DNA from 2 places in the Paenibacillus sp. NRS-1781 genome. Region 1 is predicted to be linked to the other one. Evidence: a T-box and tRNA genes for the amino acid it is inferred to sense, from the RefSeq annotation. Region 1 holds a T-box; the other holds one or more tRNA genes.
The links. The T-box of region 1 lies ahead of argS (arginine--tRNA ligase). A T-box ahead of a tRNA ligase gene usually reads a tRNA of that ligase, here a tRNA-Arg.

Region 1 (4,717 bases):
TGAATGCGCCACGCCCCACCATCGACAATCCGTTCCTTGGCGTAAAAGCGGTTGAACGCCTGCGCCGTATCCAGCGCAAACCTCGCGATAACCGAAGGTTCCAGTTGTCGAGCCGCACGTACCAGTTGTCCCTGATAACGAACCAGTTGCTTAAGCAGAGCCCAGCCTGCATCCCCCAGCATTTCAGCCAGTGCATAGGTTGGATCAGGTGCATGACCGTCCCTTGTAGGAACGTCGATACCAGAACCAACCACCGTTCCAGCACCAGCATGCGCTTTTTCCAAAAGACTGCGTATACGTGCATATGTGTATTGTACATAAGGCCCTGTCTCACCTTCAAAGGTTAATGCATCCTCCAGTGAGAAATCCACTTCGTTCAGGCGGTTATTTTTTAAGTCACCAAAAATGATCGCCCCGATGCCGACGTCCTCGGCTATTTCCTGTTGATCCTGTAAATCGGGATTCTTCTGAGTGATGATAGTTAGAGCGCGGGCCACCGCTTCATCCAGCACCTCCTCCAGCTTCACGACCTTGCCGCGTCTTGTGGACATTTTTTTACCTGCAAAACGCATCAGACCAAACGGTACGTGCTCACACTGCTCCGCCCACGTCTCCCCTGCACGCTTTAGCACCTCAAACACCTGCCGGAAATGCAACTGCTGCTCTCCACCTACCACGTACAGCAACCGATCAGCTTTCATCACCTCATGACGGTAGATCGCCGTAGCCAAGTCACGTGTCGGATAGATGGTAGTCCCATCCTTTTTCAAAATCAGACAAGGCGGCAGCCCTTCATCCTCCAGACGCACCACAAGCGCACCGTCACTTTCTTCCAGCAAACCTTTCGTCTTTAATTGTTCAACAACCGCCTGCATTTTATTATTGTAAAAGCTCTCTCCCAGTACATGGTCGAATGTAATGTTCAGACGCTGGTACATGCGATCAAATTCTCGCAGGCTGACTTCAACAAAAAACTCCCATAGCCGCTGAGCCTCAGTATCTCCATGCTCCAGACGACGGAACCATTCTCGACCTTCGTCCTCCAAAGACGGGTCATGCTCGGCTTCCTCATGAAAACGCACATACAGCTTAAGTGACTCTCCAATCGGATCTTGCTGTAGCTGCCCCTCATTTCCCCATCTTTTATAAGCCGCAATTTGCTTACCAAACTGTGTTCCCCAATCCCCCAAATGATTCACACTAACTGGAACATACCCCGTTTCCCCGAGAATGCGGTACAGTGCAGCACCGATGACAGTAGAACGAAGATGGCCGATACCAAACGGTTTGGCAATATTGGGCGAAGACATATCAATCACTACCCGCTGTCCGTGTCCGAGATCTGGCTTGAAAAATTCGGGTTTGCTCAATTCAGCCAGCATCAGTGGAATATGAATGGAACGCCCCAGTGTTATATTGACATAGGCTCCTGATGCCGAAGCAGTCAGTCCTTCCTTACGGGTTATGGCCTCCGCCAGTTCCAACGCAATTTGCTGCGGAGCCTTCCTAAACTTTTTAGCCAGCAAAAAACAGGGAAACGCTACATCCCCCCATTCCGGTTGTGGCGGTACCTCCAATAAAGAGGAAATCTCCTTTTCCTCCAAGCCCGTATGGGCAGAAATAGCCTGAGTAGCGATCGATAACAGCATGGCTTTCTCTCCTTTTTTTCATTAGAATCTAACAAAAAAAGCTCCCGCCTCTTGAATTATTCAAGAGACGAGAACTTCAATATCCCCGCGGTACCACTCTTCGTAAATCGGATTGTGCAATGAACTATGCATAATCGCCGATTTCACTCCAATGACAAATAACGGTGTCTGCCGGGCTGAACTACTAACGGAACTCCGTGTTGGAACAACCGTCTCCCGGGTGCGCTTCACGTTGGGCCTCATACCGGCTTCCACCTTTTCCGGCTCGCTGTAATGATATGGCTCCCCTGCTACTCTCCCGTTCCAAGACGTTAATTCCCATCATTATACAAACCTATCCTGTAGAAAGCAATGTTTTATTTTCTGTTCAGGCGCTGGCTCGATTATATGTAATTACACAGCCACCATTTGGCGGCATGCCTGAACACAACGGCGGCAGGCTGCTGCACATTGCTTGCAATGCTCATGAGCGTGCTTACCGCATTCAGCAGCACATACTTCACAGGCTTTGGCACACAGCTCACAAATTTGCTCGGCAAATTCCGTTCCGCGTTCCAACATTTGAGCAGCAAACCCGCATATTTCTGCACATTCCCGGCTCACTCGAATACACTCGCGCAGCATAGCCAAATCATATTCCTTCAAGCTCGCCACGTAACAGACGTTGCAAGCGTTCATACATTCCAGGCAAGCATCCACGCATTGTTGGTATGAATGTTTCATAATACATTACCTCCCTGTTGTTGACCCTGCTGTATTATTACCCGTCGACAATTGAGATTAATCAACCGTTGTTCACGCTTTCAACTTGACCAAACAAAAAATCCCGGCTTATGTAAGGAAGTGTACTATATTCCATCCCATCCGTGCAAGGGGATAAATCACACAACTCCCTAATGCCTGCTCCTGACTTGCACACCGACAATCATTCCTCTATTGTAAAAAGAGTATGTCTAACCATAGATCGAGGAGTGAGCATTGCAAATGAATATATCTTCTGTAGAGGAGCATCGACGGGAGGCCCCACAGCAGGTTAGCTGCATGGTTGTAACCGTCTCCGACACCCGCACCGTGGAAACAGATACCGGAGGACGTCTACTGGTGGATCTGTTGGAAACGAACGGCTATCAGGTGGCCCGATATGTTATCGTCAAAGACGACTATGATGGCATCCGGCAACTGGTATCCGAAGCAGCGGAACGCGATGACATTGAGGCTGTTCTTCTGACAGGCGGCACCGGTATTTCCCCGCGTGATACAACGTATGAAGCCGTATCCTCTCTGCTGGATAAGGAACTGCCCGGATTTGGGGAAATCATCCGTTATTTAAGCTTTGCCGAGGATATTGGTTCTGCAGCGATATTGAGTCGTGCTGTAGCTGGCACTGTCGACCGGACAGCCGTGTTTTCTATGCCAGGCTCACGTGGAGCCGTCCGTTTGGCGATGGAGCGCATTATTATACCTGAGCTGCGGCATGTCATGAGGGAAATTTACAAATAACACACAGATTTTCCTCTTATGCTCTGAAACACAAAGAGGCACCCCATTATTTGCAGGGTGCCTCTTAAAACTATTCCTTTTCTTCCACTTCTGGCTGCATATAGCTGTCGATCAGCTTTTGTTTCAGCCCCCATACCTTTTCACTGAGATTTACACGGTAAATTTCCGGGTTCATTTTCCGCAAATATTCCGGCCAAAACAGTTGCAGCTGGGAAGTATGGTATGCGCGAATTTCATCCAGCCCGGGAAGTTCATACACTTTCTGCCCATTTACGAAAATAGGCTCCAGCATCGGAACTGCCTCGTAATTTTCCACATACTTCTTCATATACGGATGCAACGGGTTAAAGAGTTTCAGCCGCTTTCCATTGCGCGGACGGTCTTCGTCTGGAAAAGAAATATAATCGGCGACAGCTCTCCCTTTCTTCTTATCTATAATACGATATACATCCTTCTTACCCGGTGTGGATACCTTTTCTGGATTGCCTGAAATTTTAATCGTCGGCAGCATTTCGCCTTCTACTTCCCGTTCGACCAGCTTGTAAACCCCGCCCAATGAAGGTTGATCCGAAGCTGTAATGAGTTGCGTCCCCACACCCCATACATCGATACACGCGCCTTGGGCCTTTAAGTTGAAAATTGTATTTTCATCCAAATCATTGGAGGCTACAATTTGTACGTAATCCAGCCCTTCAGCATCCAGCATTTCCCGAGCCTGAATGGATAAATAAGCCAAGTCGCCACTATCCAGCCGGATCGAATTCATCCGTTTACCCTGACTCTCCAGCATCTTCGCTGTTCGAATCGCATGGGGAACGCCACTCTCCAGCGTATCAAAGGTATCCACCAGCAGTGTGACCTGATCCGGTAAAACCTTCGCATACACGTCAAAAGCCTCCTGCTCGCTCATAAAGGTCTGCACCCAGGAATGAGCATGTGTTCCCTTGGTCGGAATACCAAAGTGCTCACCTGCCAGCATATTAGAAGTTGCGTCAAAGCCCGCTACATAAGCTGCCCGTGCTCCCCAAATCGCCGCATCTGCTTCCTGCGCCCGCCGTGTGCCAAATTCCAGCAGCGTATCTCCGCTTGCAACCTGCTTGATGCGCGACGCCTTCGTCGCAATCAGCGTTTGGTAGTTCATAAAATTCAACAACGCTGTCTCAACCAGCTGTGTTTCCATAATCGTTCCTTCGACGCGTACCAGAGGCTCATTCGGGAAAACAAGTGCCCCTTCTTTCATCGAATGAACGGTTCCGCCAAACCTAAACTGGCGCAATGCCTCCAGAAACATAGGATCATACTTCTCCTCTTGCTCTGAAAGGTAACGGATATCCTCTTCTGTAAAGCGCAGATTTGCAATATAATTCACAATGCGTTCCAGACCTGCAAACACCGCATATCCGTTGCCAAAAGGCAGCTTGCGAAAATATGCCTCAAACACAGCTTTGCGTTTGTGACTTCCGTTCACCCAATGGGCGTACATCATATTAATCTGATATTTATCTGTATGTAATGCGAGGCTCGTTGACTGCATCGTAATCATCCTCTCTGACTGTCCCCGGTTTTGC
Region 2 (4,717 bases), on a different contig from region 1:
AGTTGCTGGAGAGGGAAGTCGGTCTGGATACGCTGCCAGATAAGCTGCGTGAAGTGGCGGAAATACGTCTGGCTCATCCTGACTTAAATTTGAAAGAAGTCGGGGAAATGCTCAAAGGGGTCGTGAGTAAATCGGGTGTCAACCATCGGCTTCGTAAAATTGACGAGATGGCTGACAAAATCAGGGGAGAAAACGGCCTGATTCCTTAAAAGGAGTGTCTGTGGGGCTTCAGCCCCGGATTTTTTAGTTTTTTTTCTAGTGTCTGTCCCGGGTTAATGTTATAATGTGATAAATAAAATGGAGTAAGTAGTGTCCAGATTTATTTGATGAGGGGGAAAGCTGACATGTCAAAACATCCAGTAGTTGTACGCTTGAAAACAGGACTGCACGCCAGACCTGCTGCGTTGTTCGTACAGGAAGCAAATAAATATTCATCTGAGATTTTTGTGGAAAAAGAAGACAAAAAGGTTAATGCCAAGAGTATTATGGGTATTATGAGCCTTGCCATCAGTACAGGAACTGAAATTAACATTAGTGCTGAAGGTGCGGACGCCGAGCAGGCTGTAAACGCTTTAGTAAATCTGGTTAGTAAAGTAGAGCTGGAAAATCAATAAACAAACATTTGCTTTGTGATATGGTAAATGCTCTTAGTGAAAAGCCCCTTTGGGGGCTTTTTTTGTACCCGAAAAAACAGAGTGGGCAATCCCCTGTTGGGCTGCTACAATGTGGTCTCTTTGAATATCGGCGCTGTGTTTAGCCCAAGATAAAAGAAATTTACATTCTGTGATGGTACTCTGTTTCGAAAATGTGGTGCCTAACTGCAACCTTTTCCCTTAGTTTCCGTCTGGAAGGTACACACATCATCAAGAAAAGAGGGCGAATATGATGAAGCATTGGACAAAAGCTGCAAATACAGCAGTTCTGGCAGGAGCATTATTGGCAGGAGTAGTAGCGGGAGGATTATGGACAGGAACAGATCGTGCCTATGCCGCGTCAACATCTACGACGGTAAGCAGTGTAATTAATGTGAGTGGCAGCGGGGAAGTATTGGTTAAACCCGATATTGCCTATTTATCCATCGGCGTACAATCTGAAGGAAATACAGCAGCCGCTGCCCAAAAAGCCAACGCCGTTAAAATAAGTAAGGTCACACAATTACTGAAAGAAAAGTGGAACATCAGTGCAGACGACATTCAGACGAGCCAGTTCTACGTGCAGCCTAACTATACCTATGACGAAAAACAGGGACAGAAGCTCAAAGGCTACATTGCCAACCATACGCTTTCCGTCAAGTACCGTAATTTGGATAAAATCGGTCAGTTACTGGATGAGGCTACACTGTCTGGAGCGAACAACGTGGATAATGTACGTTTTTCGGTAGAAAATTCCTCAGCTTATGAAGAAGAAGCGATTGCCAAGGCGTTGGGGAATGCTCAATCCAAAGCCAGTGCTGTAGCCAAGGCAACCAAACGTGGGCTTGGAAATCTCTTGAATGTAACGGTAGAGGGGGGAGATGCCCAAATCTTCACACAACGTGAGGCTGCTATGAGTAAGGCACTCATGGATACAAGTGGTGGAACAGAGATACAGTCTGGTCAAGTGACTGTGAAAGTCCAAGTGTCGGCACAATACGAATTGAACTAACGTACAGATGATAACGAAGCCACAAGCGCCCTGCTTTTTATTTGCAGGATGGCTTGCTGGCTTTTTTTATATGCCGAAACTATTTTGTCATGAGTCTGTAACGGCTGGCGCCTACTAGATGTACAGATTGAAATCGGGGAGTGTACAGATTGTAAACTACGAACATAGGGGTATAGATATAATAAGTAAAGTAATCAACACACTTAGGTTACACACATCTATAACAGGAGGAATATTTTAATATGAATAAGTATACGAAAAAATGGGGCTCTGCACTGCTAGCAGCGGGAATTTTAGCAGGAGTCGCAGTTGTTCCCGTTTCCTATATCGAGGCTGCTTCATCCAAACAACAGGCTACAGCACAGCCACCAGGTGTTTCTATCCAATGGAATGGTAAAACGTTGGCCACCAATGGAATTCAGGTGAACGGAAGCACATTGATTCCCGTAGCAGCGCTGCGCGACAGCCTAGGAATTCCGGTAAGCTATGATACCAAAACAGCGACATATACTGTAGGCAGCGGTTACAATATTCTTTACATCATGTCCCCTTCCTCCGATGGTTCCTATGTCAATGTCAATGGAATAAGCACACGCAACATGAGCGCCAAACAGATCGCCGGGAAGCTGTACATTCCTATGAGTCTGCTGAAAGACTATCTGGGTATTGATGCTCAGTGGAATGCAGCTCAGAAAACAGTGGTGTTAAGCAAAAGCCAGCTGAATCCGATCACGATTATGTCCCAATCTCTTCCGGCTTCGAGTGACTCTAAGGTGAACTACAAGGTCAACTATCCGCAAATCAGTAATAGCCAGTTGAATGCCGAAGCTCAGCAGGCGATTAACGGTGTGCTTAAAAAACATGCGGAAGAAATGCTGGCGGCAGGCAAAAAGCAAGTGGCTGAGGGAGGCGCTACAGCGCAAAGGCCGTATGAGTTTGGCAATGATTTTGCAATTGCCTATAACAAGGGTGGTATTTTAAGTGTAATTATGCAGGATTATTCGTATACAGGTGGTGCGCATGGCATGGCCGCCCGTAAAGGGTATACGTTCTCGCTGTCCGATGGCAAACAGCTTCAATTGCCTGACGTGCTGAAAGCTAGCCCAAATTATAAAAAGTTCCTCAATAGTGACCTGAAGAAAAAAATGGATGCACTTCAGGCTGACGCAGGAGGTTTCGGCGGATTTAAGGAGCTTGCAGCTAATCCGAATTTTTATGTAACCAATAGTGGGTTGACGCTTGTTTTTGATCTATACGAATATACACCATATGCGTATGGTATTCCTGAGTTCACCTACACGTTTAGCCAACTGTTACCTCAAGGTGGTAAGCCTTTCGTGAAACAGAATCCATAGTACAAATGGATAATAGTTGGAATATCTGTACACAAAAGAATAGTAAACGAAAAAAGCTGCCTATCGGATGCGAACATCCAGGGCAGCTTTTTTCGTTACTAGCTATTCAGAGGCCATAAGTCGTTCTCTTACACACCTTCTGGAGAGGAGCTAGTAAGCACTTTATCAATAATACCGTATTCCTTGGCATCATCAGCGGACATGAAATAATCACGGTCTGTGTCTTTTTCAATGCGCTCCAGTGGTTGGCCTGTGCGATCTGCGAGAATGCGGTTCAATTTGTCACGCATTTTCAGAATGCGGCGGGCGCGGATTTCGATATCCGTTGCCTGACCTTGTGCACCACCCAATGGTTGGTGAATCATGATTTCACTGTTTGGCAAAGCAAAACGTTTGCCCTTGGCACCGGCGTTCAACAAGAAAGCACCCATGGAAGCCGCCATACCTACACAAATCGTAGACACGTCAGGTTTAATGTATTGCATTGTATCGAATATGGCCATACCGGCTGTAATGGAACCGCCAGGGCTGTTAACATACAAGTGAATGTCTTTTTCAGGATCTTCGGCAGCCAAAAACAGCATTTGCGCAATAATAGAGTTGGCTACAGCGTCATTGACGTCCGAGCCCAACAAAATAATGCGATCCTTCAACAGTCTGGAATAAATGTCATAGGCGCGTTCGCCGCGGTTACTTTGTTCTACTACCATAGGAACATAGCTCACGTCAAAAAACCTCCCTTTAATATCGTTAATGGATTTGGTGGACATGCCGATTACACGTCCCTATTTATAAACTGTTACCGTATTAACCACATGATAAACAATTTCAAACAAAAAGTCAAAGAAAGTCAAACTATTAGTCAAAAAAAAGAGCCCTCTGCGCTCTTATTGGTTAAAACAGTATATAGAAGCATTTAAACATTCATATAAAATGGCGCGCCCGCGAGGAATCGAACCTCGATCTCAGGCTCCGGAGGCCTACGTCATATCCGTTGGACCACGGGCGCACAGCTAATTGGAAACAAAGATGATTATATGATATACGGCATTGAATTGCAAGCTTTTATTACGTGCGCATATTCACATAAAAAGTTGAGAAATATAGGTTCAGATAGACTTGCATGTGGAGCAAATATTGGGTAAGATATACGTGGGACTTAAAAAGTTAACCCGGGACGTTTTAAGACCAGTTAGTGATATAGCATTTAAGGGAAAGAACTTAGAAGTGTGCGGGAGTGGAAAGCATGCGAAAGATATTAGAAATACAGAAGCAGCTTCTGCCCGACCTCATGGATATTTTGAAAAAAAGGTACACAATCCTGCATCAGATTATGCTGTCCGATGTTATTGGACGCAGAACGCTGGCGGCTTCACTGAACATGACCGAGCGCGTGTTGCGCGCCGAAACCGATCTTCTTAAAGCCCAAGGGCTGATTGAGATTGAGAGTGTGGGCATGAAGGTGAGCAAAGCAGGACTGGATCTGCTGGAACAGCTGGAGCCGATTGCGAACAACTTGTTCGGTCTGTCCCAATTGGAGGATCAGATTCGTCTAGCCTATGGCTTGAGGAAGGTGGTTGTCGTTCCAGGGGATTCGGATGCTTCTCCTTTAACGAAGCAGGAGCTGGGCCGTGCTGGGGCAAAAGCGCTGCTGAGTGTTATGGACGACGAGGATGTGGTCGCCGTAACAGGTGGCACGACGATTGCCGACGTGGCGG

Region 2: it has a tRNA-Arg gene. The T-box ahead of argS (arginine--tRNA ligase) is inferred to sense a tRNA for this amino acid. The anticodon was not compared.

The regions. Positions count from the first base shown of each region.
Region 1 is NZ_JBITPI010000082.1:15,937-20,653, reverse strand. It holds gene argS (arginine--tRNA ligase) at 1-1,649, opposite strand, end outside; T-box leader at 1,710-1,964, opposite strand; gene ACIFO6_RS23420 (four-helix bundle copper-binding protein) at 2,043-2,372, opposite strand; gene ACIFO6_RS23415 (MogA/MoaB family molybdenum cofactor biosynthesis protein) at 2,634-3,149, shown strand; gene ACIFO6_RS23410 (nicotinate phosphoribosyltransferase) at 3,220-4,683, opposite strand.
Region 2 is NZ_JBITPI010000022.1:30,821-35,537, reverse strand. It holds gene whiA (DNA-binding protein WhiA) at 1-209, shown strand, start outside; gene ACIFO6_RS08375 (HPr family phosphocarrier protein) at 345-614, shown strand; gene ACIFO6_RS08370 (SIMPL domain-containing protein) at 886-1,644, shown strand; gene ACIFO6_RS08365 (PdaC/SigV domain-containing protein) at 1,887-2,999, shown strand; gene clpP (ATP-dependent Clp endopeptidase proteolytic subunit ClpP) at 3,128-3,724, opposite strand; tRNA gene ACIFO6_RS08355 (tRNA-Arg) at 3,934-4,008, opposite strand; gene ACIFO6_RS08350 (sugar-binding transcriptional regulator) at 4,246-4,717, shown strand, end outside.